DNA from 2 places in the Desulfovectis peckii genome. Region 1 is predicted to be linked to the other one. Evidence: a T-box and tRNA genes for the amino acid it is inferred to sense, from the RefSeq annotation. Region 1 holds a T-box; the other holds one or more tRNA genes.
The links. A T-box is a leader RNA that pairs with one kind of tRNA and senses whether it is charged. The one in region 1 lies ahead of pheS (phenylalanine--tRNA ligase subunit alpha), so its partner is inferred to be a tRNA-Phe.
Positions count from the first base shown of each region.

Region 2: it has a tRNA-Phe gene. The T-box ahead of pheS (phenylalanine--tRNA ligase subunit alpha) is inferred to sense a tRNA for this amino acid. The anticodon was not compared.

Region 1 covers NZ_AP042409.1:1,466,949-1,483,035, forward strand. Annotated here, with positions in the region: gene ACZ5NG_RS07285 (endonuclease MutS2) at 1-2,005, opposite strand, end outside; gene ACZ5NG_RS07290 (U32 family peptidase) at 2,016-4,556, opposite strand; gene ACZ5NG_RS07295 (NGG1p interacting factor NIF3) at 4,578-5,528, opposite strand; gene ACZ5NG_RS07300 (DNA-3-methyladenine glycosylase) at 5,545-6,138, opposite strand; gene polX (DNA polymerase/3'-5' exonuclease PolX) at 6,138-7,847, opposite strand; gene ACZ5NG_RS07310 (cell division protein ZapA) at 7,997-8,257, opposite strand; gene pheT (phenylalanine--tRNA ligase subunit beta) at 8,358-10,778, opposite strand; gene pheS (phenylalanine--tRNA ligase subunit alpha) at 10,794-11,816, opposite strand; T-box leader at 11,909-12,168, opposite strand; gene ACZ5NG_RS07325 (TrmH family RNA methyltransferase) at 12,394-13,197, opposite strand; gene rplT (50S ribosomal protein L20) at 13,468-13,824, opposite strand; gene rpmI (50S ribosomal protein L35) at 13,863-14,057, opposite strand; gene infC (translation initiation factor IF-3) at 14,075-14,596, opposite strand; gene thrS (threonine--tRNA ligase) at 14,863-16,087, opposite strand, start outside.
Region 2 covers NZ_AP042409.1:324,728-340,814, forward strand. Annotated here, with positions in the region: gene ACZ5NG_RS01645 (SurA N-terminal domain-containing protein) at 1-290, opposite strand, end outside; gene ACZ5NG_RS01650 (CCA tRNA nucleotidyltransferase) at 418-1,851, shown strand; gene ACZ5NG_RS01655 (ribbon-helix-helix domain-containing protein) at 2,079-2,369, opposite strand; gene fni (type 2 isopentenyl-diphosphate Delta-isomerase) at 2,537-3,607, shown strand; gene fbp (fructose-1,6-bisphosphate aldolase/phosphatase) at 3,594-4,685, opposite strand; gene ACZ5NG_RS01670 (DegV family protein) at 4,873-5,736, shown strand; gene ACZ5NG_RS01675 (hypothetical protein) at 5,831-6,100, opposite strand; gene ACZ5NG_RS01680 (hypothetical protein) at 6,244-6,903, opposite strand; gene ACZ5NG_RS01685 (ABC transporter substrate-binding protein) at 7,002-8,570, opposite strand; gene ACZ5NG_RS01690 (TIM barrel protein) at 8,716-9,570, shown strand; gene ACZ5NG_RS01695 (general stress protein) at 9,648-10,115, opposite strand; gene ACZ5NG_RS01700 (pyruvoyl-dependent arginine decarboxylase) at 10,286-10,744, shown strand; gene speE (polyamine aminopropyltransferase) at 10,885-11,685, shown strand; gene speB (agmatinase) at 11,697-12,563, shown strand; tRNA gene ACZ5NG_RS01715 (tRNA-Asp) at 12,735-12,810, shown strand; tRNA gene ACZ5NG_RS01720 (tRNA-Phe) at 12,822-12,897, shown strand; tRNA gene ACZ5NG_RS01725 (tRNA-Gly) at 12,908-12,982, shown strand; tRNA gene ACZ5NG_RS01730 (tRNA-Gly) at 13,036-13,110, shown strand; tRNA gene ACZ5NG_RS01735 (tRNA-Leu) at 13,306-13,394, shown strand; tRNA gene ACZ5NG_RS01740 (tRNA-Cys) at 13,403-13,476, shown strand; gene ACZ5NG_RS01745 (hypothetical protein) at 13,635-14,099, shown strand; gene ACZ5NG_RS01750 (transglycosylase domain-containing protein) at 14,170-16,087, shown strand, end outside.

The sequences.
Region 1 (16,087 bases):
TTCCGGCCTGCACGGTAACTTGATTTTGGTCGCCAATTTCTAACACGTAACCTTTTTGATTATACCGGGGCAAATAAACTTCATCACCCGGTCGCAGTTTCTTTGGTACCTCAAATGTCTGTGCTTTTTTGATTTGCCGGCTGATATTTTTATTGTAAAGGCTGCTTAGTTTTTCCCGGGCCGCTTTAATAGCTTCTTCTCTTTCACGGGCAGATTGCTCGGAAAGTTTTTGACGCAGTTCTTTAATCGCTTCTTCTGATTCTTGTTCGGCCCGCCGAACAATTTGCTGAGCTTCTTCCCGGGCTTTACTTAATATTTCCTCCTTGCGTTCAGTAATCTGCCTTTCTAAGCGCTCGTAGCGTTCTTTAAGCTGTTCGCTTTCCCGGCGCATCTGTTCGGCTAAACGGCGCTCTTTTTCTGCCTGCTGTTGGGTAATTTCCAGCTTGCGCATCAATTCTGATACCTGGATTTGTTCCTTAGTTTGAAAGGCCCGGGCGCTTTTTACCAATTCTTCGGGCAACCCTAAGCGGGCAGCAATTTCAAAGGCATTGCTGCGCCCCGGCTTGCCGATAAGCAGGCGATAAGTCGGTCTTAGGGTTTCGCTGTTGAATTCCACACTGGCATTTTCAATACCCGGATTGGCATATGCAAAGTTTTTTAATTCACTGTAGTGGGTGGTGGCAATGGTGCGTGCCCCTAAATTGTGCAGGTATTGCAAAATCGCTTGCGCGATGGCGGCCCCTTCAGCCGGATCGGTGCCGGAGCCTAATTCGTCCAGCATAATCAAGCTGCGTTTATCGGCCTGTTTAATAATGTTTACAATATTGCTCATGTGGGAAGAAAAAGTACTCAGGGATTGTTCAATACTTTGCTCATCACCGATATCCGCAAACACTTGATGGAAAATACCCACTTCCGAGCCGGTTTCTGCCGGAATGTGCAGACCGGCCTGGGTCATTAATACCATTAACCCAACGGTCTTTAAGGTAACGGTTTTGCCCCCGGTGTTTGGACCGGTAATAATTAAGGTGTTAAATTCTTTACCTAACCAGACGGTAATGGGCACAACTTTACCGGTGATCAACGGGTGCCTGGCTTGCTTTAAATAAATTCTCGGCTCTTTTAACACCTGCGGCTGCCAGGCATCCAGCTTCCTGCTGTAAGCGGCTTTAGCCAAAACAAAATCCAAATATGCCAAGGCATCGAGACCGTGGCTCAAATCATCAACAACGCTTGCCGCCAAGTTGCTTAGTTTAGTTAATATGCGCTGTATTTCCTGCTTTTCCGCCGCAAGCATCTGCCGCACTTCATTATTGGCCTCAACTACCGACATGGGCTCAACAAACAGTGTCGCTCCGCTGGCGGACTGATCGTGAACAATGCCGGGTATCATATTGCGATATTCCAATTTTACCGGCACCACATAGCGGTCAGCGCGAATGGTCACTATCCCTTCCTGCAAATATTTTTGGTTCTCAGGTGAACGAATAATGCGCTCTAAACGCTCACGGACTTTCGCCTGGGCACTTACCTTGCGCCGCCGTATTTGAGCCAATTCCGGCGTTGCCCGGTCATCTATTTCTCCACCCGGAAGGATAGCGGATAAAATTGCCTTCTCAAGCTCCGGCAAAACAGCCAATCCCTCTGCTATCGCCGCCAGTGACGGATACTTCATCCTACGTTCCAATAAGTAGCGTTTAATTCGGCGCGACGCAGCCAGCGTTTCTCCGATAAAAAAGAGTTCTTCCGCTTGCAAAACAGCGTTTCTTCTTAAACGCAAAATTTGACCGCGGATATCATGCCAGCCCCCGAACTCTGCTGACGGTTCAAAACGCATCAGCTCCCGCGCCTGGGTAGTCTCTGCCTGCCAGGCCAGCACGGTATCCGGATCTTTACTGGGGCGCAATGCTAACGCCAGCTCTTTTCCCGGCGCTGAATGAGCATGTGCCGCTAATTGCTGCAGAACTTTGTCAAATTCCAATCTGGTATAAGTTTTTTCCTCCATACTTCTCCCCTTAAATTACTCCGCGGTAATAATGTCCTTTTGTAAAACCGGTTGTTTCCTTTTCTAATTCCGCTTTCCGGCTGACAGCCTTGTTTTTCCACTCTGCTAAGGGATATAAATCCAGCACTTGGCGGTAGGCTTCGGTGATACGCCCTACCCGGGCGGGCGAAACAATGCGTGCATCAATCCTTAAAACTGATATGCCGGCATCCGCTAAGGTTCCCAGGTCATCAATTAAACACAGCTCTTTAGAATTAAATATATGTTGATGGCAGTATTGATCTACTTCGATTGGAAATACAACCCCTTTGCGATCCTTTAAGCCACAGGATTGATTCCGACAGGGACCGGCACACTGATTAGTAGATGTCAAGCCGCCCATTAAGCTGCCCAGTGCGCAATATTCCGTAACCATCAGGGGCAGCGGGCCATGCACCAACAGCTCTAAGGGCAGTGTCCGGTGGGCGGCAAGTTCTTTAATCTGCACCATAGTCAATTCCGGCGAAAGTGTTATCCGCTCAACATTGAGGGCATTTAATGCCGCTACCGTGAAGCGATTAAATACATTTAACGAAAAATCACTAATTACCGACTTTGAATATTTTTCAACAAACAACTTCAGTAAACCCAAATTACCGATTAACGCCCCTTCGGTATAGGGCAAAGCCTTTCGCAAAAAACCGTCAAAGCCCTTCAGTTCATCGTCCTGCAGAATTCTGGGCGTGGACAGGATAAACTGCACTTTTCTTTGGCGACATAAATCACTTGCTTTTTCAATGTCCGAAAGTGTAATTGGTTTGCGGGAGCGGTAGCTTTCTCCACCAAAGTACACAATGTCGGCACCGGCTTCTACCGCTGCCTGCAGAGCAGCGTATTCGCTGACGTTGACGGCCAGTTTCGGTTTGCCGGCGCGCTGTTTGAATTTGCCGGCAATCGCGTTAAAATAGCCTTCCAGATTTGCGGCAAATTCTCTTTGATTTATGGGTGAACGCAGGCGCGCTTGCTGTCTTTGCTCTTCCAACCGTTTCAAAACCCGGCGGCGCAGTTCATTAATCACCCGCACCGGAAAGATCACTTCACCTTGCAGTTCGCAGTAAAGTTCCGTTAAAGCAAAAGGGGTATTGCCTAAGCGATTTAATTGATTTCGCAGGAATTCTTCAGTCAGCGGCCTATTTTCTGCCCTTTGGCCGGTTTCTTCGGAATATGCTTCCGCAACAAACCCGTCCCGGTCTTCCACCTGCATAAACAGCGGCTGACCGACCGCTGCACGCACTGTAAACCGCAGCGGAATTTTTCTGCTTTCTTTACTGGAAGTATAGGTAATCTTAGCCCGGTTCATCAGTTCCACATCGTGAGTTTTAAAAACCCGATCGCCGGGGCGCACCTTTCCGGGTATCGGCAGCGATACCGTGCTTCCGGCAGGAGCTTCATCAACCTGCCGGTTTTTGACAAGCAGTCGGTGCACTTCTACGCCCACCCGTCCGCCTTGGGTCACCCATACTTCAATCCCGTCACCTACCCGCAGCGGCTCCTGCAGCGTTATTTCTACCAAATCCTGATCTTTTCTGTATCTTTTTACCCGGCCAATCAACACCCCGCGATTGTTGGGACGCTTATAACTCATCAGCTCACTGCCCGGATTGCCGTAATAATAACCTGTGGAAAAATCCCGGTTAAATATTTGTTCCAGCTCTCTTTTTTGCTGCTCAGAGGGCTGAAAATCTTCTTTTCGCTCCAGCTCCAGCGCCTGATCAAGCAGTTCCCGATAAATGCGCACTACTGTCGCCACATATTCCGGACGCTTCATTCGCCCTTCAATTTTAAAAGAATCAATTCCCGCTTGAATTAAATCCGGTATATGTTCACTGAGATTAATGTCCCGGGGGCTTAACAAATACTCTCCAACCTTTGCCGCATCTACCAGCGGCCGTCCCTTCCGATCAACCAGCCGGTACTGCAAGCGGCAGGGTTGGGCACATTTGCCCCGGTTTCCGCTGCGCCCGCCAATCATACTGGACATTAAGCATTGCCCGGAATAACATACGCACAGCGCCCCATGCACAAAGGTTTCCAGTTCTGCCCCGGTAGTTTGTTTTATACGCGCAATATCTTTTAGGCTCATTTCGCGGGACAACACGATACGCTCGCAGCCCAATTGTTTTAGCAGTTCCACTCCCGGGGTATTGTGCACAGTCATTTGGGTGCTGGCGTGCAGCGGCAAGTTTGGCAGTAGTTTACGGGCAGCGGCGGCTAAACCTAAATCCTGAAGAATAACCGCATCCACCCCAATGTTGTGCAGAAAATGTAAAAAATGCAGTGCTTCTTCTAGTTCTTCATCCGCGACAATAATATTTACTGTGACGTATACCTTAACGCCCCGGACGTGACAGTACTCAACGGCCTGTTTAAGCTGCTCGTTATCAAAGTTGGCGGCAAATGCCCGGGCGCTGAAGGCTTTCCCGCCGAGATAAACCGCATCAGCCCCATTCTGCACCGCCGCCACCATGGCTTCCCATGAACCGGCCGGAGCAAGAAGTTCTGGCTTAAACATTAAAACATAACTTCCTTTCAGTTAGCGCTGATATCTAAGCAGTCCGGAAACCGGAATTATTTCTACACCCCGTGCCGCAATCTGATCAAGGATTAAATTCATCCCCAAGGAATCACTGGCCATATGGCCGGCATTTACCACATTAATGTGATTCTTTTCCGCTTCTTTGCGGTGTTTCTCGCCAATGTGCATTACCACCAGAGTACCAACGCCGGCTTGGGATAATTTGCTGTAGGCATCTTCCGAACCGCCGGTGCCGCCGGTCATGTCTACCATGATTTTACCGGCCCGGCGTTTTTTGTTGCCCACTACAATTGTCGGTCCGGCATTATAGCGAACCGCTTCCGCGTATTCCGGCTCTTCTTTCAGCATTTTTACCACGTCATCCAGGGTTTCCGGTTGGTGCTCGTCAAATTTCTTTTGCAGGTAATCAGTCACCATGTTATCTGCCGCCGTATGTATACACATGAGAGGAAAATCCAGCAATCTGGCAGCATCTACCGCCCGGTTGTAGTTAACCGGCATTAAATTGCGCTGCACTTCAGCAATGCGAGATGCCATAATACCCTCTGCCACATTAATCGGCACACCGAATTGGGCGAGAATATCTTCCTGTAAATGCATTACCTCATAAAGCCCGGTCAGCGCCCGTCCTTCCGGATGGTGAGCAATGATTAAATCAACAGCCCTGCCTTTTTCCGATAAGCGATCCGCTAACAGCACCTCACTTACCTCAATGTCAATACCCACTAACACCCGTTTAACTTCCCTCTCCGGATCGCCGCAAAGCAATCTGGTATCGGAAAAGGGATTAAAAAGTTTATCTTGATCAAATTCTTTCTTCTCTTCATCTTTTAACTCTTGGAAAGCCTTTTTATTTTTTTCAATTATTTTATTTACTTCATCAATCCCCCGCGGGTCATGACGCTTACCCATTTCTACGGCTAATTCATAAATCTCTTTAACTTTCATCCTTTTGCCTCCTGTGCTATTTTTTTGATATAAATTTATTGTCTTTTACATAAAAGCGCAGTGGCAGTTCTGCCCCTGCCTTAATACCGATGCGGGTGGTGGTGACAATATCCGGCACTTCCCAACCCCGATAAACCCTTATGGGGCCGGTTAATAAATCACTGCCGTTATGCTCCTTATTGATGCCCATGGCCTGCGTCAGCTTGCCCGGACCGGAACATAAATCCTTTAGCCGCTCTCTGCCCCGCCGCCGCTGCATCAATTCAATGCCTTCCTCCGGCTGCAGCGCTCTAATCAACACCGCATCACCGACACCTTCCGGTTGGGTAACTATGTTAAAACAATAGTGAGCGCCATAAGTAAAGTATACATAAGCATGACCCGGCGGGCCAAACATCGCTTTGTTGCGCGGTGTCATGCCCCGATGGGTGTGACAGGCAGGATCACCGTGCTGTAAGTAAGCTTCCGTTTCCACAATTACACCTGCGGTTAGTCCCTCCGGGCTGTAATGCACCAAATAACATCCCAATAAATCCCGCGCCACCTGCACGGTGTCACGATTATAAAATTCTCTGGATAAGAGTGGCAAATCATTAAACACCGTACTCATCACTTTAAGCTTTTTAGCAAGTCCTCCACTTCTAAAGTATTGACAACATCTTGCGGCGATAACCAAGCCCGCCGGGCCACTGATACGCCGTACTCTATTTCGTCCAATCGTTTTAAGTCATGGGCGTCGGTGTTTATCGCCAACTTGACGCCAAATTCCCTGGCCAGCCGCGCATTTTCTTCACTTAAATCCAACCGGTCAGGAGAAGAATTAATCTCTAATATCGTATCATACTTGGCTGCCGCTTCCAGCACCCTTTCCATATCCAGCTCATAACCGCTGCGTCGGGATAACAGCCTTCCGGATACATGGCCGATAATGTCAACATGCTCATGTTCAATTGCGGAAATAATGCGATTAGTCATCCTTTCTTTATCTTGTTTAAAAGCGGTATGTACCGAAGCAACGACAACATCTAAGTCAGCTAACACATCGTCAGGGTGATCTAGCCGGCCGTCCGCCAGGATATCGCATTCCACTCCGGTTAAAATTCGAAAATCATCCTGCTCTTCATTTAATTTTTCAATCAGCTTGCACTGCTGCTGCAGACGCTCATAGGAAAGGCCGTTGGCTATTTTTAATGAGGGGGAATGATCGGTAATCGCCAAGTAACTGTAACCCTTTTCCTTGGCTCGCTCCACCATCTCTTCCAGGGTAGCCCCCGCATCACTCCAAGTGGTATGGGTATGTAAATCTCCCTTGATATCTGCCAAGCTAACCAAATGGGGCAGTTGACCGGTTTGGGCCACTTCGATTTCTCCCTTGTCTTCGCGCAGTTCCGGCGGAATATATTCCATGTTCAAATAATTGTAAATGTCGGCTTCACTTTGCACTTCAAGCATATCACCGTTTTGATCAATCAAGCCTTGATGGCTTAATTTCCAACCTTTTTGCTCCGCTATTTTGGTTAAATGGCGATAATGCGCTTTGCTGCCGGTATTGCGGTGCCAGGTAGTAATAAATTTTTCCGGCTCAACTACCGATATATCAATCTCCACACCCCACATATTAAGTACCCGCAGGCGCTTTTCCTGCCGCTCTAAGGTTTTAGATATGTGGGGATAGGCAGCAATCCCATCCATCACTGAGTCAATGTTTTGGGCGGCGACTACCAAATCAATATCCGATACCGTTTCCTTCCACCTTCTGACGCCGCCGCCCGCTTCAACCCTTTCCACCCCGGGAATAGCCGAAATATAGTCTATTAAATCAGCAGTTAGCTCCCGGGCAACACCCAAAATTACCCGCTCATTACTTTGACGCAGCACATTTATGCTCCGCAGTATGTCAAATTCAAACCGCGCGCTCATGCCCGGCAGCTTGCGTATTTTGTGTTCTCTCGCTGCTGCCTCCAGTTGATCTATGGACACAATTCCCAATTTTTCATAGAGCAGTTTGGCTTTTTTGGGCCCAATGCCGGGAAGGGAACGTATTTCCAGCACTCCTTTAGGAATTTCCCGCAGCAGTTTTTGATGACTTTGACAGCTGCCAGTTTCTAAAATTTCTTTGATTTTAGCGCTTATTGTTTTGCCAATACCGGGAATTTCGGTCAGTTCTCCACGCTGCAGCAATTCTTTAACCGGCTTATCCAACCGGGAAATTATTTTGGCCGCATTGCGGTAAGCTCTTATTTTAAAAAAGTTATCGCCCTTAATTTCCAACAAGTCAGCCATTTCATAAAATATCCAGGCAATTTCTATATTTAACATATACAAACAGCTCCTGTAAACAATGACAATTATTTAAACAAGTATTAGTTTTTCCTTGACCGTAAAAAGTTATTTGAATGACAGTGAAAAGAAACACTCATGAAGCTGCTGTAAAAACACTTCATGAGTGTTTGATTACCTTGTAACGGTTATTTAGGATTTTTGGTATCCATTAACTTTACCAGATTGTCGTAATCCTCCTGCAGCTTGCTTAACTCATCGGCAATGTTAATGGCCGCCAGTACCGCAGCATTAGTCATCGAAAGCCGAGGGTTGCGGCTGATCAGCTGTTTCATTTTTCTGTTGACATACTGAGCAACCATTTGCATATACTCGGGAGATTCTTTGCCCCGAAGCATATAGGAAGCTCCGCATATTTCCACCTCTACCCGAGTTTCCTGATCAGACATTGCCACCCCTCCCGAATTATTACCTATTACCGTCACTTTCGTCATAATTTAGCAAAATCCTGCTGCAAGGTACTAAATAAACCTTACTTCCACGGCATTTTTAACTTCTTAATTTAGCGGCAAATTGCCTGTTTAATGCCTGATAAATTTTTTCCACCTGTTTTGCTACCTCTTCATCAGTCAAGGTGCGATCAACGGCCTGGAATAACAATGAAAATGCAATGCTCTTGCAACCGTCAGGTACTTGATTGCCTTGATAAACGTCAAATACCCGCACCTGCTTCATTATTTTTCCTGCCGCTTTATTAATCGCATCTACCATGTCTCCCGTAGGCACATCTTTATTGACAATTACCGCTAAATCACGCTCTACCGCCGGATGTTTAGAAAGCTTTTGATAACGTGGCGGCGTAAATTCTAACTCCGCTAAATCCTTTAGATCAATTTTAACGGCAACAACCCGGTGCGGTAACTGGTAGTTCTCTTGCACGTCGGGGTGCAGCTCTCCGATTACGCCAATCATTTTACCGGCTACTTCAATTCCGGCAACCCGTCCGGGGTGAAAACTGGGAGCGGTCATCCGTACATAACACACATCTTTTAAGCCAATCTTGGCAAATAATGTTTCCAGCACACCCTTGGCATAGTAAAAATCCATCGGTTCTGCTGCTTTGCACCATGATTTTTCGGTGCTGCCGGAAAATACCATGGCTAAATTAAAGCGCTCCTCCGGTAAATCCTGACCTTCTTTCGGATAAAATACTTTGCCGATTTCAAAGATGGCAACGTTAGAAACCTGCCGATTATGATTGCGCTGCACTACCTCCAGCAAATTAGGGATGGGAACGGTACGCATTACCGACTGCTCTTCACTGAGCGGGTTCTGCAATACCAATGCATTGCGGAAAACGCTGTCTGCAGGTAAATTCATTTTATCGAAAACCTTCGGGCTGAAAAAGCCATAGGTTACTACTTCCTTTAAGCCACAGCCGCTTAAAATATCCTTAATGTCATGCAGCAGCTGCTGCTGTCGTGTTCTTTTACCTTGAGTAGTGACGCCGTATATTAATGTGTCCGGAATGTTGTTGTAGCCATAAATACGCGCTACTTCTTCAATTAAATCGGCTTCTATACTCACATCGGGACGGAAGGTAGGCACGGTAACCAATAGGCCTTCATCACTCTCTTGTACTTTAAACTGCAGGGAAAGCAGAATGTTTTTTATCGTCTCGGTATCGATTTTAACGCCCAACAGATGTTCTACACGTTTGGGACGCAAAGTAACGGTTTTTTCTAACACCGGCTTGGGATAATTGTCAATCACACCCTTAGCCACAACGCCGCCGGCATACTGCTGCATTAAGTAAGCGGCACGTTCACATGCCCGTACACAGCCGCCGATATCAATCCCTTTTTCAAAACGGGAGGAAGCCTCGGAACGCAACCCCAAAGCCTTAGAAGTTCGGCGTACACTGACCGGATTAAAGTATGCTGACTCAATTAAAATGTTAGTGGTATTGTCGGTAACTTCACTTTCCAAGCCGCCCATTACACCGGCCACTGCCGTCGGACCATGCGGGTCACTTATCACCAGCATACTTTCATTTAATATGCGTTCATTTTCGTCCAGCGTTTTCAGTGACTCGTTATTTTTTGCCCGCCGTACAATGATATGATGATCAGTCAAGCGATCGTAATCGAAAGCATGCAGCGGTTGGCCCAGTTCCAGCATCACATAGTTGGTAATATCAACAACATTATTAATCGGCCTAATACCGGCTGCCCGCAGCCGCTGCTGCATCCAGATAGGTGACGGGCCAATTTTAACTCCTTTTACTATTTTCGCTACATAACGCTGGCATAAGTCAATTGCTTCAATATCTACTTTTGCCAACTCACCGGCCTCTGCCCCCTGTTCATTAAGGGCAATCTCAGGGTATTTCATTTCCAGATTTAATAAGCAAGCTACTTCCCGGGCTACACCAATCATGGAAAGACAGTCACCGCGGTTGGGTGTCAGATCCAGCTCTAAAATGTAATCATCCAAACCAAGATATTCTTTAATGTCTAAGTTCAGTGGGGCATCTTCCGGCAGGATCATAATACCGTCCTGCTGATCAGGCGGCATAAGTTTAGCTTCAAAGCCCAGTTCCTGCCCCGAGCATAACATTCCGCGGGATTCCACGCCTCTCAGCTTAGATTTTTTAATGGTAATCCCTCCGGGAAGCTTGGCCCCTTCCATAGCCACCGGGACTTTATCCCCTTCCCTGACATTGGTGGCACCGGTGACAATTTGAAGCCGATTCTCTCCGTCGGTAGTAACTTGGCAGATCACCAACCTGTCTGCGTTGGGGTGGCGTTCAATTTTTAAAATCTGTCCGGTAACCACTTTTTCAATTCCTTCACCTAAATAGTGGACTTTTTCTACAGCCACACCGGCCATGGTGAGTTTATCGGCTAATTCCTGCGGGGGTATGTTCACATCGACAAATTCCTGCAGCCATTTATATGAAACCTTCATTGATTATGTACCTCCTTAAAACTGGGATAAAAACCGCAAATCGTTATCATAAAACAGCCTTAAATCATCAATGCCGTATTTAAGCATAGCAATGCGCTCTACACCCATACCAAAGGCAAAACCGGTCACCTCTTCCGGATTATAACCGGACATCTCCAATACTCGCGGGTGAACCATGCCGCAGCCAAGTATTTCCAGCCAACCGGTATGACCGCATACCCGGCAGCCTTCGCCTTTACACATCACGCAGGAAATGTCCACTTCCGCACTGGGCTCGGTAAAGGGGAAATAGCTGGGACGGAATCTGGTTTTTGTATTCTCCCCAAACATCTGCCGGGCAAATATACTTAAAACACCTTTTAAATCACTAAATGTTATATGCTTGTCTATTGCCAAGCCCTCTATCTGGGTAAACATCGGAGAATGGGTAGCATCGTCATCCCGGCGGTATACCCTGCCCGGAACAATGATCTTCACCGGCAAATTGGGTGCCGTCCTCTCCATCGTGCGCACCTGAACAGGCGAAGTATGGGTGCGCAGCAGCACGTCAGAAGTAATGAAAAATGTATCCTGCATATCCCGTGCCGGATGGTCTTTCGGAAGGTTTAAAGCTTCAAAGTTGTAATAATCCAGCTCTACTTCCGGACCTTCGGCAATGCTAAAGCCCATTCCTAAAAATATAGATTCGATCTCTTCCTGGATTTTAGTTAACGGGTGTTTGTTACCTTTTTGAAACGGCCGGCCGGGAAGAGTAATGTCAATCGTTTCACTGTTCATACGCTGTTCTTTTTCTAATTCTTTCAGTTCTTGATTGCGTTTAGATATTAATACCTCTAAATCAGATCTGATTTTATTGGCCAGCGCACCAATTTTGGGACGCTCTTCAGGGGATAATGAACCCATTCCCCTTAAGATTGAAGTAAGTTCACCTTTTTTGCCTAAATACTTTACTCTTAAGTTGCTCAGTTCATTTAAGGTTTCTGCCTTTGCCAATTCCTCTTGGGCAGTAGCAGCAAGATTTCTCAGTTTTTCTTCCATAACGTACCTCCATATAAAATTTTCTACATTGTTATACACTAAATCATTTTACAATATAATTAAATTAATAACAAAAAAAATCCGCCCTCAAAGTAAGGGACGGAATTAATCCGCGGTACCACCCTTGTTGTTTACACCCAAAAGGCATAAACCACTCGTTAGTGTACTGAGAATGCTTTCTGATAACGGTTGAAAGACCGGCACTACCTAATGGCAACTGTTTTGCAGTTGCGTTCAGCGTGCAGCTCCGGGGTGAACTTCATGTTATTAATCCATAGGCAGACTTGCAGTCGATGATCTGCCCTCCCTGAAAAGATTAATCTAACACTACTCTCCCCTTCACGGCTTTTGTGATAATTTTTACAAAAAATAATTATAAACAGTATACTTATTTAATGCGTTACTAACCTTCTGTAAAGCATGTAAGCTCTGACGGATCCGGTTGCTTCAAACAGCCTCCAAAAGTAATCGGCGGTTAATGTCATTGATACACAACCTTTCCTCAGTATTTTATATCCGACTTCAATTATATCATAGAGCCACATGCAAAAACAAGGAATTTACAGATAATTTGCAATTAGGGCCTCTCCATCCTCTGCCTCACCGCTTCATACAACATAATGGCGCAGGCAACTGCCGCATTTAAGGATTCTGCATTTCCCGGCATGGGGATTGTTGCTGCCACATCAGCAAAATTAATAGATTCAGGCGACGGTCCGTTTGCCTCATTACCTACAACCAAAGCCACATCCTGCTTTAAATCAATCCCTTGGATTGTTCTGCCGTATTCAGGCTGCCCCAGCACTACCTTTACCTTGTACTGCTGCAAGATTTTCCAAACCGCCCGGTTGTCATTTAGCATGATAATCGGCAAGTGAAAAATTGAACCCATTGTGGAACGCAGGGTTTTGGGATTATACAAATCCACCGTTCCTTTAAGCAATATTACACCGCTTGCCTTTGCCGCATCAGCAGTGCGCACAATCGTGCCCAAATTGCCGGGATCCTGCACCCCGTCTACCAAAACTAACAACAATGGTCGTGGTGCAGAAAAGACATCTTCTAACCGATAATTGGGCATGCGTACCAAAGCCAGTATGCCTTGGGGATTATCAGTATGAGCTATTTCTTTCAGTAAACCGCTGGCAATTTGCCAACAAGGTATGTTTTGCTCCTTCGCTGTTTTTAACAGTGCCACACCGCGGGCATTATTCATAATTTTAGCCGAGTAAAACAAAGCTTCGGTTTGCCAACTTGAGTTTAACAATTCTTCAATAAACCTAATGCCTTCTATGATAAACTTCTGTTCCTTTTGCCTAAACTGACGGCGGGCAAGTTTAATTAAGTATTTAATTTTCGGATTTGATCTTTGCAGTTCCATCTTCATTCACGCCTGTATTACAGTTTATTGAGCGGTTAGAAGCGATCATCTCGGCCATTGGTTGCCGATACATATCATCACGGTACTTCAATATTCTAATTTTATACTTTCCGGCAGCAAAAATAAAGTGGGGTGGCAAATTGGGGTTCGGTTCCTGCCTGTTTTCGAAAATGTTTCTTTGACAACTACATTTACCGGCTAAAACAAAAAAGGCTGAAGCACTACCAGCCTTTGGCCGGTAATACTTCAGACCCTTTTTTAAAAGCTATCCTAGTTATGCTGTGCTTTAGCCACTTCTACTAATTTATTGAAGCTTTGAGTGTCATTCACAGCCATGTCAGCCAGCATTTTGCGGTTAATTTCAATACCGGCCTTTTTCAAGCCGCTCATGAAAGTGCTGTAGTTAATTCCATTCATCCGTGCCGCAGCGTTAATCCGGGCAATCCAAAGCTTGCGGAATTCACGCTTACGTACTTTGCGGTCACGGTATGCATAATGTAATGATTTCATAACTTGCTCGTTGGCTACTCTATAAAGTTTGCTTTTTGCACCGCGGTAACCTTTAGCAAGTTTAAGTACTTTTTTATGTCTTTTGCGAGATGCAACACTGGTCTTTACCCGTGGCATAAAACATTCCTCCTATCCAACTTGATGGTAATTAGAGCTTAATAAGGCAGTAATTTTTCCATTCTTTTAGCGTCTGCAGCGGAAACAATGGTGCTCTTACGCAGATTACGCTTACGTTTAGGTGATTTTTTGCCTAAAATGTGGCTATGATAAGCATGCATACGTTTAATCTTACCTTTAGCAGTACGCTTAAATCTTTTGGCAGCACCACTGTGGGTTTTAATTTTTGGCATAAATAATGCACTCCTTCCTAGTCGTGTTTATCTGTTTTTGGTGCTAAAACCATAACCATGTTGCGGCCTTCTAACTTCGGCTGCCTTTCTACATTACCTAAATCAGCCAAATCCTCGGCCAAACGTTTAAGTATTTCTTGGCCTTTAGGGGTATAAACTATTTCTCGCCCTCTAAACATAATAGTAGCCTTGACTTTATCGCCGTTTTTGAGGAAACGCATGGCATTACGCAGTTTTACCTTATAGTCGTGTTCCTCAATATTCGGGCGCATTTTTACTTCTTTAACATTAATCACATGCTGCTTCTTTTTGGCCTCTTTCTCACGCTTACTTTGCTCATACTTATACTTACCGTAGTCCATTAGACGACAAACCGGTGGCTTAGCCTGGGGAGCAATTTCAACCAGGTCAATCTGATATTCTTCTGCCACACGCAGGGCCTCCGAAAGACTAACCACACCTAACTGCTTACCGTCAGGAGCAATCAATCTAACTTCCTTGGCTCTAATTTCTTCATTAACGCGCAGATCTTTACTAATACAAGTCCACCCCCAAAAGATATTTGATATATAAAAATTAAATGCCGGCGTAACTTAAAAAGGGTGGCCGATCAGCCACCCTTTAATTACAGTTAAATTAATTAAAGACACAAATTGACCATCTTTAAATTAATTTATTACTCATAACCTTACTAACAACCAAATAAACAGGCGTCGTAAGGTGAGAAGCGGATGGCTTCTACTTGACATGATATGGTATTTTTAACGTTAGAATTATATCACACCGCATTCACGGTGTCAACCATTTATGCTTTAGAGTCAATTTCTTTGAGCAGTTTAGCCTCAAATTCATCCACTGACATTACACCCAGATCGCCTTCTCTGCGATGTCTTACCGCCACAGAATTTTGGTTCATTTCTTTATCGCCTACTACCAACATATACGGGATCTTTTGATTTTGTGCGTCTCTGATTTTATAATTCATTTTTTCATTTCTGGTATCTAATTCTACGCGGACATCCTTGCTGCGCAACCGTTCCATAATCTTTTCTCCGTATTCCGCATGTCGATCGGTAATCGGAATAATTCTTAACTGCACCGGTGCCAACCAAGTGGGAAAAGCTCCCGCATAATGCTCAGTCAGAATGCCGATAAACCTTTCAATACTGCCAAACACTACCCGGTGAATCATTACCGGACGATGTTTTTGACCGTCCTCACCGATATAGTTAAGATCAAATTTTTCCGGCATGAGAAAATCTAATTGGATAGTACCGCACTGCCAAGTGCGACCAAGACTGTCTTCTAAATGAAAGTCAATCTTCGGGCCGTAAAAAGCCCCGTCACCTTCATTAACCTTATAATCTATGCCCTTTTCTTCCAGCGCCTCACGCAAGGAATTCGTGGCCAGATCCCAAATTTCATCTGAACCCATTGCTTTTTCCGGCTTGGTAGAAAGTTCAACATGGTAGTGCAAATTAAATACGTCATAGAAGTAATCAAACAAATCAATGACACCGAGAATCTCATCTTTCACCTGCGAGGGCAGCATAAAAATGTGCGCATCATCCTGTGTAAAGCAGCGTACCCTCATTAATCCGTGCAAAACACCGGAAAGCTCATGCCGGTGTACCAAGCCAAGTTCAGCTAAGCGGATAGGCAGTTCCCGGTAGCTGTGAACTTTAGTTTTGTAAACCAATATGGCACCCGGACAGTTCATGGGCTTTACAGCATAATCGTTTTCGTCGATCTTAGTAAAATACATGTTTTCTTTATAGTGTTCCCAGTGGCCGGATTGTTCCCACAACGAGCGGTTTAAAATCATTGGCGTGCGGATTTCCTGATAGCCGCGTTTTTTATGTTCCTCCCGCCAAAAGTTTTCCAGTTCGTTGCGAATAATCATGCCCTTGGGATGGAAAAAGGGGAATCCCGGGCCTTCCTCTTGAATGCTGAACAAATCAAGTTCTTGACCTAATTTGCGGTGATCACGGCGTTTAGCTTCTTCCAAACGATGCAAATGTTCATCTAAC
Region 2 (16,087 bases), 1.1 Mb from region 1:
TTAGCCACGTCTTGTAGCAGTAATTCGCGGTTAATCATGTTGTCTAACGTGGTTTTTTCAAGTTCTGTCAATAGCTGTTTTCCTTCTTCCGTTTCAAAATCCACACCGATTTGTTGATATGATGCTTTGGCTTGTTCCAGCATTGCTTCATATTCTGCCTTATCAATATATTTGCCGTTAACAATGGCAACGGCGTTTTCCCTGTCTTCAGCCCGGTCATATAGGAACACAGAAACGGCAATGGCAAGTACTAGCAGGGGAATAGCGACTAAAAGTATTTTGCGTTTCATACAAAGCCCCTTTCTTATTTTTCATAAACTAAATATGCACTTTATTGTATCACATAATCAATTCCGCTGTCAGCAGGATAATCTATAGATCGATTAGAAATAACTTAAATCAAAGGAGGCCTTTGCCGTGCAGCAGCTGCAGATTAAACTGAAAAGCATATTAAAAGATCTTGCGGTGCCGGCTTATTTGGTTGGCGGTACGGTGCGCGATCAGCTATTGGGGCGCGAAGCCAGCGATCTCGATGTGGTGGTAGAGCGCGACACATTTAATATTGCAATGCGGGTGGCAGCGGAGTTAGGCGGCCGCTGTATTCCCTTAGATAAAACTCACGGAACGGTGAGAGTGGTCTGCAACGCACAAGGCTCCAGCGTTCATATTGATTTTTCTCCTTTTAAAGGTGCGGATATTTATCAGGATCTCGCTCATCGCGATTTTACCGTCAATGCGATGGCCATGCCGGTGGGCGAGCAAAGCCTGCTGGATCCTTTTGACGGCCGGCGGCACCTATCTGCCAAGCGCATAGCGATGGTTAGCCCCTCCGCCTTTCGCGATGATCCGCTGCGGATATTGCGTGGTTTTCGCCTGGCCGGAGAGCTGGGTTTTCACATTGAAGCGGAAACGCTGCATGCAATGGCGGCAAATGTAAGCCGGTTAGAACAGGTGAGCGGCGAACGCATTTTTGAAGAACTGACTAAGCTTATGCTGGTTAGGAACAGTTATTCTTACATCAATCAGGCGGATAAGGAACTGAACTTATGGGTATATATTTTTCCGCTGGTTGATGAAATGAGGGCAACGGCGCAAAACTTTTATCACCGGGATAATGTATGGGAACACAGCCTTAAAACTTTACGTTGCTTAGAAGAGCTCTTACAGCGTCATGATTGGCCATCGTCAACCGCAGCTCTTCTGCATGATGCCTTAAATCGCCAATTAGCCGGTAACCGCCCGCTTCTGGTAATTTTAAAAATTGCCGCTTTAATGCACGATATCGGCAAACCGGCCTCAGTTGGCAGGCGCCTCGACGGCCGCATTACCTTTTACGGTCATGAAAAAATCGGCCCAGAATTAATTCAGCCGTTTGTAAAAAGGATGAAATTAGCAAACAAAGAAGCTTTTGCATTGAAGCTGCTAATCGGCCAGCACATGCGTCCGCTGTGGCTGTACAACGAGCAGCCAATTACCAATAGCGCTAAATACAAACTCTATCAGGATTTAGGAGAATATTACTGGCCCTGCTTAATATTGTCACTTGCTGACGTTACCGCTACCTATTTGTCCTCAAACCGCCGGCAGGAAATCAAAGCCTATCAAAAGTTTATTTTTAGTCTGCTCAACTTGGCCGTTGACGAGCGGCAGAAAAAGATTTTAAATCCGGATCCGTTGGTAGACGGCAACGATTTAAAGGATTACTTAGGCCTGCCTCCTTCTAAAATAATCGGTCAATTGCTAAGGGCTATTGCAGAGGCACAGGTTGAGGGTGTGGTGACAAACAAAGAGCAGGCATTGCAGTTTGCCAAAGAGTTATATGAAAAGAATAAACCTTTTAAATTTAATTAGGCAAAAATAAAAAGGACCGTTTTGTACTTACAAAACGGCCCGTTTTTTAATATTGATGATGTAACTTTAAGCTACTTACAAATCTTTTACATACCTTCCCGTTAATTGTTTAAATCACCGGCTATAGTTCATCGACCACCCCCTTGCCTTCTAATAAACATATATGTAAGTTAACCTAACTTTAGACTTTGTTTATTCAAGAGGGGGCCAGGTTTTTGTTGTCATTATTACCTTTTATAACCGCCCAGCTGTAAAAGTGAATCGTAAAATTCCATATCATCGCCGGCCAGGCCGGTGGAATGAGAACAAGCCTCTTTTTGGCTGACGGTGTTTTGTTGTAGCTTTTGCATATCTTGCCGGATTAATAAGCGAATGTATTTACTGCGGTTGGTTTCTTCTAAAGTATCTGTATTAATTTCGTTAATCCGCCGATCTAAGTAATCTACTAAACTTTTCGGTAAGCTGATGGTAATGGTTTTGTATTTTTGAATATCAATCGCCTCCTCCCGCCAAAACATTCTATTATTAAGATATATGAAACCAACCGATCAAAAAATAACCGCTAAAAGAAAAAAGTGCCATCAGTGTTCCCGGCTAACAAACTGCCTAAATATGGGGAGAGGGGGCCTGTTGGCTTGTCAAATATTGTCGTAATCGCTACAATAGAAAAAAGCGGGGAGGAAATATGAGGCAAACACGAAAAATTGATCATATTAAGTATGCATTAAAAATTCCGGATCAACCGGAAGCCGGCTTTGCGGATGTGCATTTACTGCATTGTTCGCTTCCTGAACTGGATTGGCAAGAGTTGGATCTGGAGTGCAGTTTTTTAAATAAAAAAATAAAAGCTCCGATCATGATCAATGCCATGACCGGAGGGCACAGTGATGTGCTGGAAATCAATAAAAACTTGGCCCGGGCCGCCAAAGAAAGCGGTTTGGCCATTGCTCTCGGCTCGCAGCGGGCTGCACTGGAAGATAAAACGGTGATCAGTACTTTTAAAGTAGTGCGTGAAGAAAACCCCACCGGCATCGTAATTGCCAACTTAAGTGCCGGGTGCAGGTTACAAGAAGCGGCTGCGGCGGTAGAGATGCTGGAAGCCGATGCCCTGCAGCTGCATGTCAATGTCCCCCAAGAGCTGGCGATGTCTGAGGGAGACCGCAGCTTTCGCGGCTTAGTAGCAAACATTGCTGAAATCACGGCCAAGCTTTCTGTGCCGGTAATTGTTAAGGAAGTAGGATTCGGCATGTCAAGGGAAACAGTGGCGCAATTATACCGCTGCGGGGTGAAATATATTGACATCAGCGGGCGGGGCGGCACTAACTTTATTGCCATTGAAAAGGGACGGGCGGTAGATGACGGCAGCAGCTTTATTGAGGGTTTGAACGATTGGGGCATTCCCACTGCGGTAAGTATTGCCGAGGCCCGTGCCGAACGGCTGCCGATTTTTATTATTGCTTCCGGTGGGCTGCGCACATCGCTGGATATTGCCAAATCCATTGCTTTAGGGGCGGATTTAACGGCGCTGTCCCGGCCCTTTTTGCAAACATTGCTGCGGCAAGGCTATAGGGATTTAATTGCCCATATCGAAACGCTGATTGTGGGTTTGAAAAAAGCAATGTTAATGTGCGGGGCGGCTAATATTCAACAGCTGAAGAAAGTGCCGTTAATCATTACCGGACAGACAAAGGAGTGGTTAACCGCCCGCAACATTGACATTAAACCTTACGCCCAGCGTAAATTTATAAATCAATAAAACGTTCCTTTAATTTTTCCCGTACCAACGGCATAGTGGTGTATTCCATTTCCTCAAGGTGCAGACGATGGGGTTCAAAGGGCCCTAGTCTTCTTAAATAGTCAGCCAGTTCGTTTGCTTTTTGCCGTGCCGAGTCAAAGGCCTTATCGGCAAAGAAATCTTGAGGCCCAATCAGCTTGCCGTCGGCCAGTTGAAACCCTAAGGCCACTACCCGCGGCGGGCCGTCAAATCTGGTGGGGGAACTTTCTTTTACGCTGACCGGCATCAGCGGGCCGCAGTGTGAGCCGCGCATCCAACCGGAAACCAGATGCGGATTGGCAAAAGGCTCCAGCACTTCGCCTACTGCCGGCAAACCGCTTTGACAGCGTACAATCAGCACCGGGTCATCTTTACCCACATAACGGCCGGCCATTAAATTAAGGCGCTGTGTGGAGGAAACGGCTGCAATTTCTCCGGTTTTTTTATGGCGTACTTCTTTAATGCAATAACGACCGGGAGCACCGATAAACACCAGCATGTCGTAAAGATCTTCCGGCATAGAAAAAACAACTTTGCGGTTTTTAATTAAATCCCGTACTTCAAAGGTAAAGCCGCCGTGCATGTTGGGGTCAATTACCAAGCCAATAGTGTTGAAGGGATCGGCGAAAATTTTATACAGCGGCAAGTTCCAGGCACCGGGTTCGGTTTTGTCGGCCATAAAAACGATAATCGGTTCACTTTTTCGCTCTTCAAACTCCATTTCCGCCACCCCTGGCCCCAGTCCTTTGATGTTGCCGGAAAAAGCATCGGCCAGCAAATCCTGCCCCGCCCCGTAAAGCTTTAATTTCCGGGCTACTTCGGTGCAGGCGGTGAAGGTATCCCAGGCCAGTTGGTGAATTTCCCCCGCGTTACGCCCCAAAGGGTGAGTTAAAATCAAATTGATGTCATCGCCTACGTGTGTAACATGAAAGTCAATCAGTTCAGAACGCCCCTCCAGCATTTCTTGGGCTTTGGCCAATAACTCCGGGTGTACACTTGAGTGCCCTACATAACCGCCAATGTCCGCTTTAATTACCGAAACAGTTATCTTTTCTCCCATTTGTATCCCCCTTTATTTAAATAATTAGTATACATTATGTTAATGTGTTACATTAATTGACTGACTTTAGCCTTCTAAATGAATAATATTTTTTAAATATTATATCATAATAATCAAAAAGGAAATTTATATCTTTTGTCGAACTAGTTACCCTGTGTTTTATTTTTTTCTGAGGGAGTGAATATTGTTGAGTAACAGTGCCAAAATAGCTGTTGTTACGGACAGTACAAGCGACTTATCCGAAGAGCAGCTCAAAGCAAACGGCATTAGGCTTTTGCCGTTAAAAGTGATTTATAAAGATCGGGAGTTTATTGATCGCCAAGAAATCCAGCCAGAACAAGTATATGAGAACTTTGCCCGGGAAATTCCTAAGACCTCAATGCCTTCCCCCGGCGAGGCCGTTAAGTTATTTCAAAAATTGGCGGATGAAGGCTTTACTGACGTTATTTCTATACATATTTCCAGCGCGTTAAGCGGTACCGTGCAAATGATGAAAACTGTAGCCAAACAAATGAAAGATGTAATTAATATTGAAGTAATTGACTCCAAGTCCGTGTCTATTGGCAGCGGTTTTTTGGCACTGGAGGCAAAGCGGCTGGTTGGCGAGGGAAGGAGTTTTTCCGATATAGTAGAACAAATTCAGGCTTTGCAGAAAAAAGTGAAAGTTTTTTTTGTGGTGAAGACATTAGAATACTTAAAAAAAGGGGGACGCATCGGTTGCGTCAGCAGTACGATTGGGGAAATTTTGAATGTTAAGCCGATCATTTCGGTAAATGAAGAGGGTGTATACTACTCTTACCAAAATGTCCGCGGCCGTAAGCGTTCATTGGATAAACTGGTGGAGATTGTTAAAGATTATGCTAAAGATAAAAAAATTTCCTTAGCTATTTTGCATGGCGATGCGTTAGAAGAGGCGCAAAGCATTCGTGAACGTTTAAAGTTACCGAACATTGAGCTAAAGCTCTTTGGCCAAATCGGCCCGGTAATTGCCGTCCATGCCGGCCCCGGCGTTGTGGGCGTGTCTTTTTTTGAACAAGTCGGTGACAAATGATAATTTATAATACATAATGAAACCATAACCAAACAATTAATAAATTATATAGGCAAGTCCCTTGACGACTTGCCTATGCTTTTCTTTTATTACTTTAGGAAATTTTTTGTACCGCTTGCTCCTGCTGTATATGCTGCTGCTGTTGTTGTTGTTTTGCCCTTTTGCTCATCACATCTTCCGCATAGTCGCAGGATATTAAATATAGGCTTACCCACAGGTCATGTTCGGTGGGTTTGCCTTTTAGTTCTGTAGAAACATCTTTGAATTTTTTTTCTACCCGATCTTTAAACATAGAAAACTCTACCAATACCTCAATCACATCTCTTTGATTATAAGCGGCACCTTCACGCAATATTTTGGCCAGCGCATCCACCCCCTATTGCTTGTCCAAATACTTTACATATATTATAGTAATTTTGGAAAAAAATGTTAAGGGGTGTGAATTGTCTAATCTTGTGGAAAGTAAACAAGGCACGTCAACGTGCCTTGTATTTGCTTAATGCTTTATCAATATTGATAGCCGTATCCGGTATGGCTAAATTGACCGGTGCCAAATTGGCTTTGCTGCCCCAGTTGATTGTATTGTCTAAAGGGCTGCTGATTTTGCTGTTGGCGGGACTGGAAAGCCTGCATTGGCTGGTTAAACTGCTGACTTTGCATGCCTAGCTGGTTATACTGACTGAAGGGCTGCTGGCTTTGTTGCTGTCCCAGCTGACTGTACTGACTGAAGGGCTGCTGGCTTTGTTGCTGTCCCAGCTGACTGTACTGACTGAAAGGCTGTTGGCTTTGTTGCTGTCCCAGTTGATTATACTGCCGGAAGGGCTGTTGATACTGCTGCTGCATAGTCCCGGTTTGCATACTTGTGCTGCCAAACTGCTGACCCGGTTGACTATAAAAACTAAAAGGTTGTTGATTTTGCTGCTGGCCAAACTGACTGAAGGACTGCATACTCTGACTGGCAATTTGACTTAATCTTTGATTGGCCTGCTGGCACATTTGATTGATTTGCTGCAGCTGTTGGCTGATGTTTGCTTCCGTTTGCATCATTTGCTGCAATTGCTGGTTGTTACTTTGCTCTCTTTGGGCGAGTTGGCTTGCCATTTGAGCAATGTTGCTTAAATCTTGACGCAGTGAGTTAATTTGTTGTTGCATTTGTTGCTGAAACATTTAGTTACCTCCTTGTATTAATTAACTTAAATTTATAGTTGTAGTATGCGTTTAAAAATAACTAGTATTACTGGAAAAATATGAAAATAATGCTTTTTTTAAGACTTTTTCATCCACTGCAAGTAATACCCTCCAATTGGCTGCAGCGTAAACTTTTGTACATTTCTTTGACTGACAGCGATATGACAACCGTAATTAAGCACTACCCAAGGCGCTTCTTGCAAAATAATTTGTTGGGCGTGATAATAAAGTTGTTCGCGCACTTCGCCATCGACAACCTGCTGAGCACTGGCTAATATGCGGTCTACTTGCGGATTGCTGTATCGGGCTATATTTAAGCCGGATTCAATTTGATTGGTAGTTAACAAGGTGGCCAAAAAATTATCCGGATCGCCGTTGTCCCCTGTCCAACCATATAAAAAGCAGTTTCCCTCCTGTCTTTTTAAAGCTTCTTTATACTCTTCCCAGGGATAAGCTTTAATTTGCACGTTAATTCCGGCTTTGGCGAGCTGCTCTTTGATCCCTTGCGCCAGCCTTACCCCGCCAACCGGGTTATAGGGCCGGGTTTCTTGGTAAGTGATTAATGTAATTGTCATTCCGTTAGGGTAGCCGTTTTGAGCCAATAAATTTTTGGCTTCATCTATTTGATAGGGGTATTGGGTTAATTTGCTGCTGTATCCCGCTACTTTTGGCGGAAGGTAACTTTCGCCCACTGCCAATTGCTTGTCATATAATTGTTCTGCCAACGCTTCCCGATCCAGTGCCATGGTTACCGCGCGACGGATGCGGGCAGAGGCAAAGGGGGGTTTGTTGGCATAAAAGCCCAGGTAATTAACCGAGGCTGCCGGTTGCTTTAACACCTCAAGGTTGTTTTTTTCCGCCCAGGCGATGTTGGCCGGGGAAATGCCGTCGGCAATATCGGCCTCACCGTTGACAAGCATTTCTAAGCGCCTTTTTTCATCAGGCTGGTAAATAAATACTACCTTATTCACCGCCGGCGGATCTTGCCAGTAATTTTTATTGGCCACCAGCGCTAATTCATTTTCGGATTTATCTTTTAAGCAAAAAGGGCCGGTACCCACCGGATTTTCCGCAAACCGGTCGTTTAAGCCTTTTACCGCACTGGGGCTGACTATCGGCGCTGCCCATGGCATAGCTAAACTTTGCAGAAAGGGGGCATAAGCCTGTTTTAAGGTAAATTTAACTGTGTAATCATCCATAATCTCAATGTTTTCCACCATTTCAAATGCCATGTTGGCATAGGGCATGGTGTTTTTGCCTTTCATCACCCGCTCTACGGAAAATTTTACCGCTGCGGCATTAAAGGGTGTTCCGTCGTGAAATTTTACCCCCTTGCGCAAATGAAATATCCACACCCGACCGTTTTCATGTATCTCCCAGTCGGTGGCCAGTGCCGGTTCAACCTCAGTTGAGTTAGCTTTGTATTTAACCAATCCTTCAAAAATGTTGCTGATAATATTAGCGGATGCGGCATCACCGGCATATGCGGGATCCAAGCTTTCCCAGCGCTCAGCAGTTAATATTTTTACGGTATTTTCGGAATGAGGGGCCAGAGTGGTCACTGCATCCCGGTTTTCCAACATAATTACTATCAGCAAAACCGATACCAGAAACACTACTTGCCGCACCCATTTTTTAAGCAGCACTGTCCTCACCTCCTAACACCTTATTATTATTTTCCAAAAAATTACTGTTACCTGCTTAAAGCCAATATCTTACAAAATTACTGTTATTTTTACCTAATTCCAGTTATGATATTAAGCAGATATAATAACAGGATGTGATCACAAAATGCCCGTTAAATTTGGCCCGGCCGGTAACTCTGACTCTTTTTACGAACAGGGTTATAAAAGTTCGCTGGACATGCCCCTTTGGCTTGCCCAAATGGGCTTAAAGGCCTATGAATACCAGTGCTCCCGCGGGGTGCGAATAAAAGAAGAATTTGCCCGCAAGCTTGGTGAAAATGCCCGTGCCCATGGTGTTGCCTTAAGTATTCACGCACCCTATTACATAAACATATGTAGCCATGATCCGGAAATTCAGGCAAGGACTAAGAACCACATATTAAAATCAATGCGGGCCGCCGATTGGATGGGGGCAACAATTGTGGTAATGCATCCCGGTGGTGGGGCAGGAAATGACCGAACGGCAAGCTTTAAGCGGGGAATGAACTATCTAAAAGAGATTTGTAAAGAAATAGAGGCTGAGGGTTTAAGCCATATTAAACTGGCTCCGGAGACCATGGGCAAGGCTAACCAAATCGGCTCACTGGATGAAATTTTGGAATTGTGTACGGTGGCGGACTTTGTGGTGCCCTGTGTGGATTTTGGGCATCTGCATGCCGTCACGGGAGGTGGGTTGACGGACAAAAGGGCATTTGAGAAAGTATTAAATCAAGTTAAAAGCGCTTTGGGTGATAAGGTTCTAAAAAATTTGCATATTCATTTCAGCCCCATTGAATTTACTAATGCCGGTGAGAAAAAACACCGCACCACATTAGAAAGGGAGTTCGGCCCGGATTTTGCCCCGCTGGCAGAACTGATCAAAGAATATCAGCTGAAACCGACGGTGATTTGCGAATCACAGGGCCGGCAAGCGGAAGACGCGCTGGTTTACAAGCAAATTTACGATCAACTCAAAAAGTAGCTTGGCAAACTCTTAAGTCCGGCCGTATTTAAAAGCCCGAGGATGAAGAACACTCCTCGGGCCTGCTAAAACAAGAATTAGTGAATTTTTACGTTTTCAGCGCGATACTTGCGCAGTGTTTCTGCTGCTTGGTTGGCACGGCTTTCATCGGCTTTTACCGCTACCAACACATCGCCTTGTCTTACTCTTTCTTCCAGCTGCTTGCCTTCCTCAGCGGGAATGCCGAAGTCAGCCAAGCCGCCGGCTAAACCGCCGGTTGCCGCACCGGAAAGCATGCCGGCAATCGGACCGGCTGCCAGTAATGGCCCCAGCCCGGGAATAGTCAGTGCACCGGCTCCTACCGCTAAGCCGGCCAAGCCGCCCAATACACCGCCGGTAGCAGCACCGTCGGTTACCGAGTCAGTGCCGCCCATACCTTGGGCATTTTGGTCCTCCTTGGCGACAATGGAAATTTCTTTTTCAAATCCTTGCTGGCCCCGTAATTCAGCAACTGCCCTTTCAGCTTGATCGCGGTTGCTGAATGTTCCTACAACCGTTTTAGTCATAATAAACCTCCTTTTGGGATAATTTAAGCTTAAAACAACTTTCGACACATATATTTCCACATTTTCAAAATTACTATTCCAGAAAACAAAAAAACAGTTTATTTTTCTGGTGCATTTGGTATAATATGATTTGTTTTAAAGAAAATATGGAATTAAGTGAGGGATCGACTATGCTGCCTACACCTAAAAAATACTTTTTAACTGCGGCTGCAGCCGAAGGTTACAGCAAGTTAAATGCTTTTGACAATGCACTTTTAAAGGGGAGAATCGGCAACGTCAACCTGTTGCGCGTAAGCAGTATCCTTCCTCCCAGTGCGGAGTATGATCCAGATTTAGAACTGCCTCCCGGCTCTCTGGTGCCCACAGCCTACGGCTACATTATGAGTGACGTGCCCGGTGAAACCATTGCCGCCGCTGTCGGCGTAGGTCTTTCCAAAGACACCTTTGGTGTGATCATGGAGTTTTCCGGTAAATGCACCAAAGAAGAGGCACGGCAAGCTATTGAAAATATGCTTAAAGAGGCTTTTGAAATGAGAGGAATGGATTTGGTAGATATGAAAATTGCCGCCGTTGAACACAAGGTAGAAAATGTAGGTTGCTGTTTGGCTGCGGTGCCCCTGTGGTACTAGGATAAAAATACCTTGATGGGGTGGAGGAAACAAATATTTTACTATCAATAATATAATGGGGGGTTAGAAATTTGTCTGAACAATCGAAGCTTTATGATCAGGAACACCATGTGTTTAACCTGTGGGTGACCGAAGATCAAATGCCGACCATGCGTCTTAGCCTGCAGGCCAAGCAGACGCTGCACACAGAGCAAACACCGTACCAACATTTGGCAGTTGTGGATACGCTGCCTTATGGCCGGATGCTGTTTTTAGACGGCATTATTCAAACATCCGTAAAGGACGAATTTGTTTACCATGAAATGATTACCCACCCGGCCTTAAACACCCATGGGAATCCCAAACGGGCACTGGTAATCGGCGGTGGTGACGGGGGGACTATCAGAGAGATTATCAAATACCCCACTATTGAAAAGGCAACTTTGGTGGAAATAGATGCCCGGGTGGTAGAAAACGCCCGCAAATACCTGCCGGAAATCAGCTGTGCGTTGGACGATCCGAAAGTAGAAGTGCGCTATGAAGACGGCATTAAACACGTTCAAGAGCACAAAAACACTTATGACGTAATTTGTGTAGATTCTACCGATCCCATTGGACCGGCAGTAGGATTGTTTGAAAAACAATTTTATCAAAACGTCTTTGAATCGTTAACTGAAGACGGTATTTTTGTTGCCCAAACCGAATCACCCTGGTTTAACGATAAATTAATTAACCGCGTTTACAACACGATTTCTGATATTTTCCCGATAACCAGACTGTTTTTAGCTTATATACCCACTTATCCCGGTGGTATGTGGTCATTTACCATGGGCTCTAAAAAATACGATCCGTTAGAAATTGACGAAAGTAAGTTTCCCGGATACCAAACCCGTTATTACACTCCGCAGATCCATAAAGCCGCTTTTGTGCTGCCGCCCTTTGTAGCGGATATATTAAAGTAGAGGGGATCGATATGCTTCCAAATACCGAAAAATTAAGCGACTTTATGGGCAGCACTGCCGATTATCAAGAAGCGAGTATCGTACTGTTGGGTGCCCCGATGGATTTTACCACCAGTTTCCGCCCGGGCACCCGTCAGGGCCCACAGCAAATTCGCGCCGTGTCGTACGGCCTGGAAGAATACAGTGTTTATCAAGATAAAGACTTGGCTGATTATGCATACTACGATGCCGGGGATGTCGCCATACCTTTTGGTAACGTTGCTGCCGGCTTAAAAATGATTGGACAGGCCGTCGGTAAAATTCTTGACGATCACAAGTTGCCTATTCTTTTAGGCGGTGAACATTTGGTCAGCTTGCCGGCCATTGAACAAGCGGCGCAAAGATATCCGCGCTTGGCTTTAATTCACTTTGATGCCCATGCCGATTTGCGCGAAGAATACTTAGGCGAAAACTTATCCCATGCTACCGTCATTCGCCGGGCGATGGAATTCCTTGATGAAAACAGTGTTTATCAATTCGGCATTCGTTCAGGTACCAAGGAAGAATTTGCCTTTGCCCAAAAACATACCAATATATATATTGATCAACTGTTGGAACCTTTACAAAAAGTATTGCCCCAAATCCAAAACAGGCCGGTTTATGTCACCCTGGATATTGACGTAGTTGATCCGGCCTTTGCTCCCGGTACCGGCACCCCGGAGCCCGGAGGCTGTACGGCCAGGGAAATTATTCAGGCGGTAAACATGCTGGGGGGATTAAACCTTGTGGGTTTTGATCTGGTAGAAGTAAGCCCCACTAATGATCATGCTGATATTACCGCCATTTTAGCGGCAAAACTGGTGCGTGAGGTAATTTTGCAATTTGGCCGCAGAAGGTAATATCTTTTTCCTATCAATGGAAATTATAACTAATTCTGTCTTAATGAAGATATATGTTAAAATTTGCATAAATAAATAAAATTTAGTTTAAAATAATAATTGACAATAATCATGAGCTTTAGTATACTAGTCAATGTCAGCGCTAAAGATAGCTGATAAAAACAACCGAAGGGTGCTGTGGTGTAGTGGTTAACATGCCGGCCTGTCAAGCCGGAGATCGCGAGTTCAAATCTCGTCAGCACCGCCATTTTTATAAAAGCCACGGTAGCTCAGTTGGTAGAGCAGAGGACTGAAAATCCTCGTGTCGGCGGTTCGATTCCGTCCCGTGGCACCATTTTAAGCAAGCGGAAGTGGCTCAGTGGTAGAGCATCGCCTTGCCAAGGCGAGGGTCGCGGGTTCGAATCCCGTCTTCCGCTCCACTTGTCAACACGCTACCTAGCAGGCAGTAATAGGTAGTTTTTTTAACCAATATGCGGAAGTGGCTCAGTGGTAGAGCATCGCCTTGCCAAGGCGAGGGTCGCGGGTTCGAATCCCGTCTTCCGCTCCAAAAAAAAAATCCCCGGCATAAACCGGGATAAGGCTATTAAAGTGTTGACAAATTGTATTTTAGCATTTTCGACAAAAATCGTCAATATCTAAATATGTGTTTCAAGCGATAAACAGTTGGGTAAATAACATAAAATACTACTTGACTTACTGTAAAGTAAGTGATAAACTAAATACTGCTTGACAAGTGATAATTGCCGGAGTGGCGGAATTGGCAGACGCACAGGACTTAAAATCCTGGGGTGAGCGATCACCGTACCGGTTCAAGTCCGGTCTCCGGCACCATATATAACGGCGGCATAGCCAAGTGGTAAGGCAGAGGACTGCAAATCCTTTATCCCCAGTTCGAATCTGGGTGCCGCCTCCAAGTGCGTAAAAACCTCTTTGCAATAACTGCAAAGAGGTTTTTTATATATCTTAATCGGCCATGTAAAAACATCTTTTATTTGCAGGGTTTTATCTTTCAGGGTTGAATTATATAGCAGAATTATAATGACTAGAATAACAGCAAAGGAGCTGACCTTGTTGACTGAAAAATCTCGCCCCTTTTCAGTATTAAAAGAACTGGTAGAGAAAAATAAAATTGTCATCAATTTGGATACCCGCAAAAGCATTGATTATTATAATAAAAAAGCAGGGGAAGGAACTATTGAACTACCCACATATCTTAAAATTTGGTATCTAATTTCCAAAGTTTCCGGTTTGCTTTTATTAATAGGGATATTTTTTGCCTTTTTTCTAAAACCTTGGGTTAATGGAGTGCTGTTGTGTTTATTAGCTATTTACTTGCGGATTATTGCCTGGCGGCGGCTTAAAAATTATGCTTTAAGCGTCGTCTACCGGGAAGTGCTGCAATCGGAAGATGTTTTAAACAAATTATACCGCAGCAATGGCCTGACCATGAAAAACACGGTTACCGGAAAAACGGTGCGTTATCCTGAAAAATGGACGGTAGTGCTGCCCAAAGAAAAGCCTATTGTTGAAGAATAATATAATAATGGTAATCAAAATCATCACTCCTCAATAAATTAAGTATTAGGCTAGTTTGAGGGGTGTTTTTATGACTGAAAAACCTAACAAACCTTCCGCTGTGCCGCCAAAGCGGCGGTCTGATTGGCATTTATGGCTACTTGTTATTATTCTTCTGCTGGCTGTAATAGCCTTAGGCGGTTTGCTTTGGTTTTTTAGTTTTTGCCATAAAATAAGCCTTCAAGAAAACGTTGCGGAGTTTCAATATCAACCGGCCGAAAAAACCTGTATTTATTCGGCCGACGGGGTGTTGTTGGCGGAAGTATATGATCAGGATCGCTCTTATGTGGCGCTCGAGGATATTTCACCTAATATGCTAAAGGCAATTGTTGCCATTGAAGATCACCGCTTTTATCAACACATTGGGGCGGACTTTATCGGTACATTAAGGGCCTTGATGAAAAATATTGCCTCCGGACAGGTGGTGCAGGGAGGCAGCACAATTACCCAGCAGCTTGCCCGCAATCTTTTTTTAACTAACGAGCGTACCTATGAGCGCAAACTGAAGGAAATAGCCATTGCCATTGCTTTAGAAAGGAAATTCAGCAAAGATGAAATTTTAGAGATGTATTTAAACCAAATTTACTTTGGCAGCGGGTATTATGGTGTAGAAACTGCCGCCCAAAAATATTTCGGCAAACCGGCCAAAGAGCTTACCCTGGCAGAAAGCGCGTTGTTGGCGGGGATTCCCAACCGCCCGGTTGATTACGATTTGCATCATAATCTGCCGGCGGCTCAAAAACGCCAGCGGGTTGTACTGCAGCGCATGCTGGATTTACACATGATTAGCGATAGGGAATACCAAAGGGCTATCGAGGAAGAAATTAAAGTGCAAAAACCGCAGGTAAAGAATGACAACTACCGGCATCCGTATTTTGTCAGTGCCGTGATCAGGCAGCTGGAAGAACAATTTGGCCATGAACAGGTTTATCAGGGCGGACTAAAAGTGTACACCACATTAAATACCGAACAGCAGAATATAGCAGAAACTGTTTGTCAAAATAGCGTTAACAGTTTTGCCCAAAGAGGAATTAAAGCCAGTAATATTGCCCTGGTATCGGTTGTGCCGCAAACCGGGGCGGTAACCGCTTTGGTTGGCGGCACGGATTTTCAAGCCGACCAAAACAATATGGCATTAATTCCCCGGCAGCCGGGCTCCACTATTAAACCTTTGGTTTATGCTGCGGCACTGAACAGCAATATAATTAGTCCTTATTCGCAAATCAACGCCCAGCCGCGAGAATTTGCCGGTTATGTGATTAACAATCCTATCTCCTGGGGGGGCAAAACAGCCAGCGTGTCAGATGCCCTTCGCTATTCGTTAAATGTGCCGGTGGCAGAGTTGGTGAGCAAATTAGGTTTTGAAAAAACGGCGGCTTATATTCGGCGTTTTGGCATTACCACGGTGACTAAGAATGATCTTAATTACGCTGCCTTAGCTTTAGGCGGTATGTATTACGGCGTTAAACCGCTGGAGATGGCGGCGGCTTACGCAGTATTTGCCAATGACGGCCAATATAACCGGCCTTACTTTATTGAAAAGGTTGTAGATCAGAACGGCAAAATTATATATCAGCATCAAATAAAGCCCAAGCGGGTAATTAACGCCCAAACGGCCCGTGTCATGCACAGCTTTTTAGTTAACGTGGTGCAAAGGGGTACCGGCCGTTATGCACGCATACCGTTGGAAAGTGCAGGAAAAACCGGCACTACCGATCAAAACCGCTGTCTGTGGTTTGTGGGGTATACGAAAAATTTAGCTACCGCAGTATGGGTTGGCAACAGCGATAACCGGCCGGTTTATGGCGTGGCCGGCGGCGGCAGCGTAGCCGGCCCGGTGTGGCAGCAGTATATGCTTGCCTTACTTGATGAACACCCTATCGCCGAACCGCCGCCACCGTCATACCAACTGCCTCCGCCGCCAAAAGATACGGCAAATGTTACTGAAC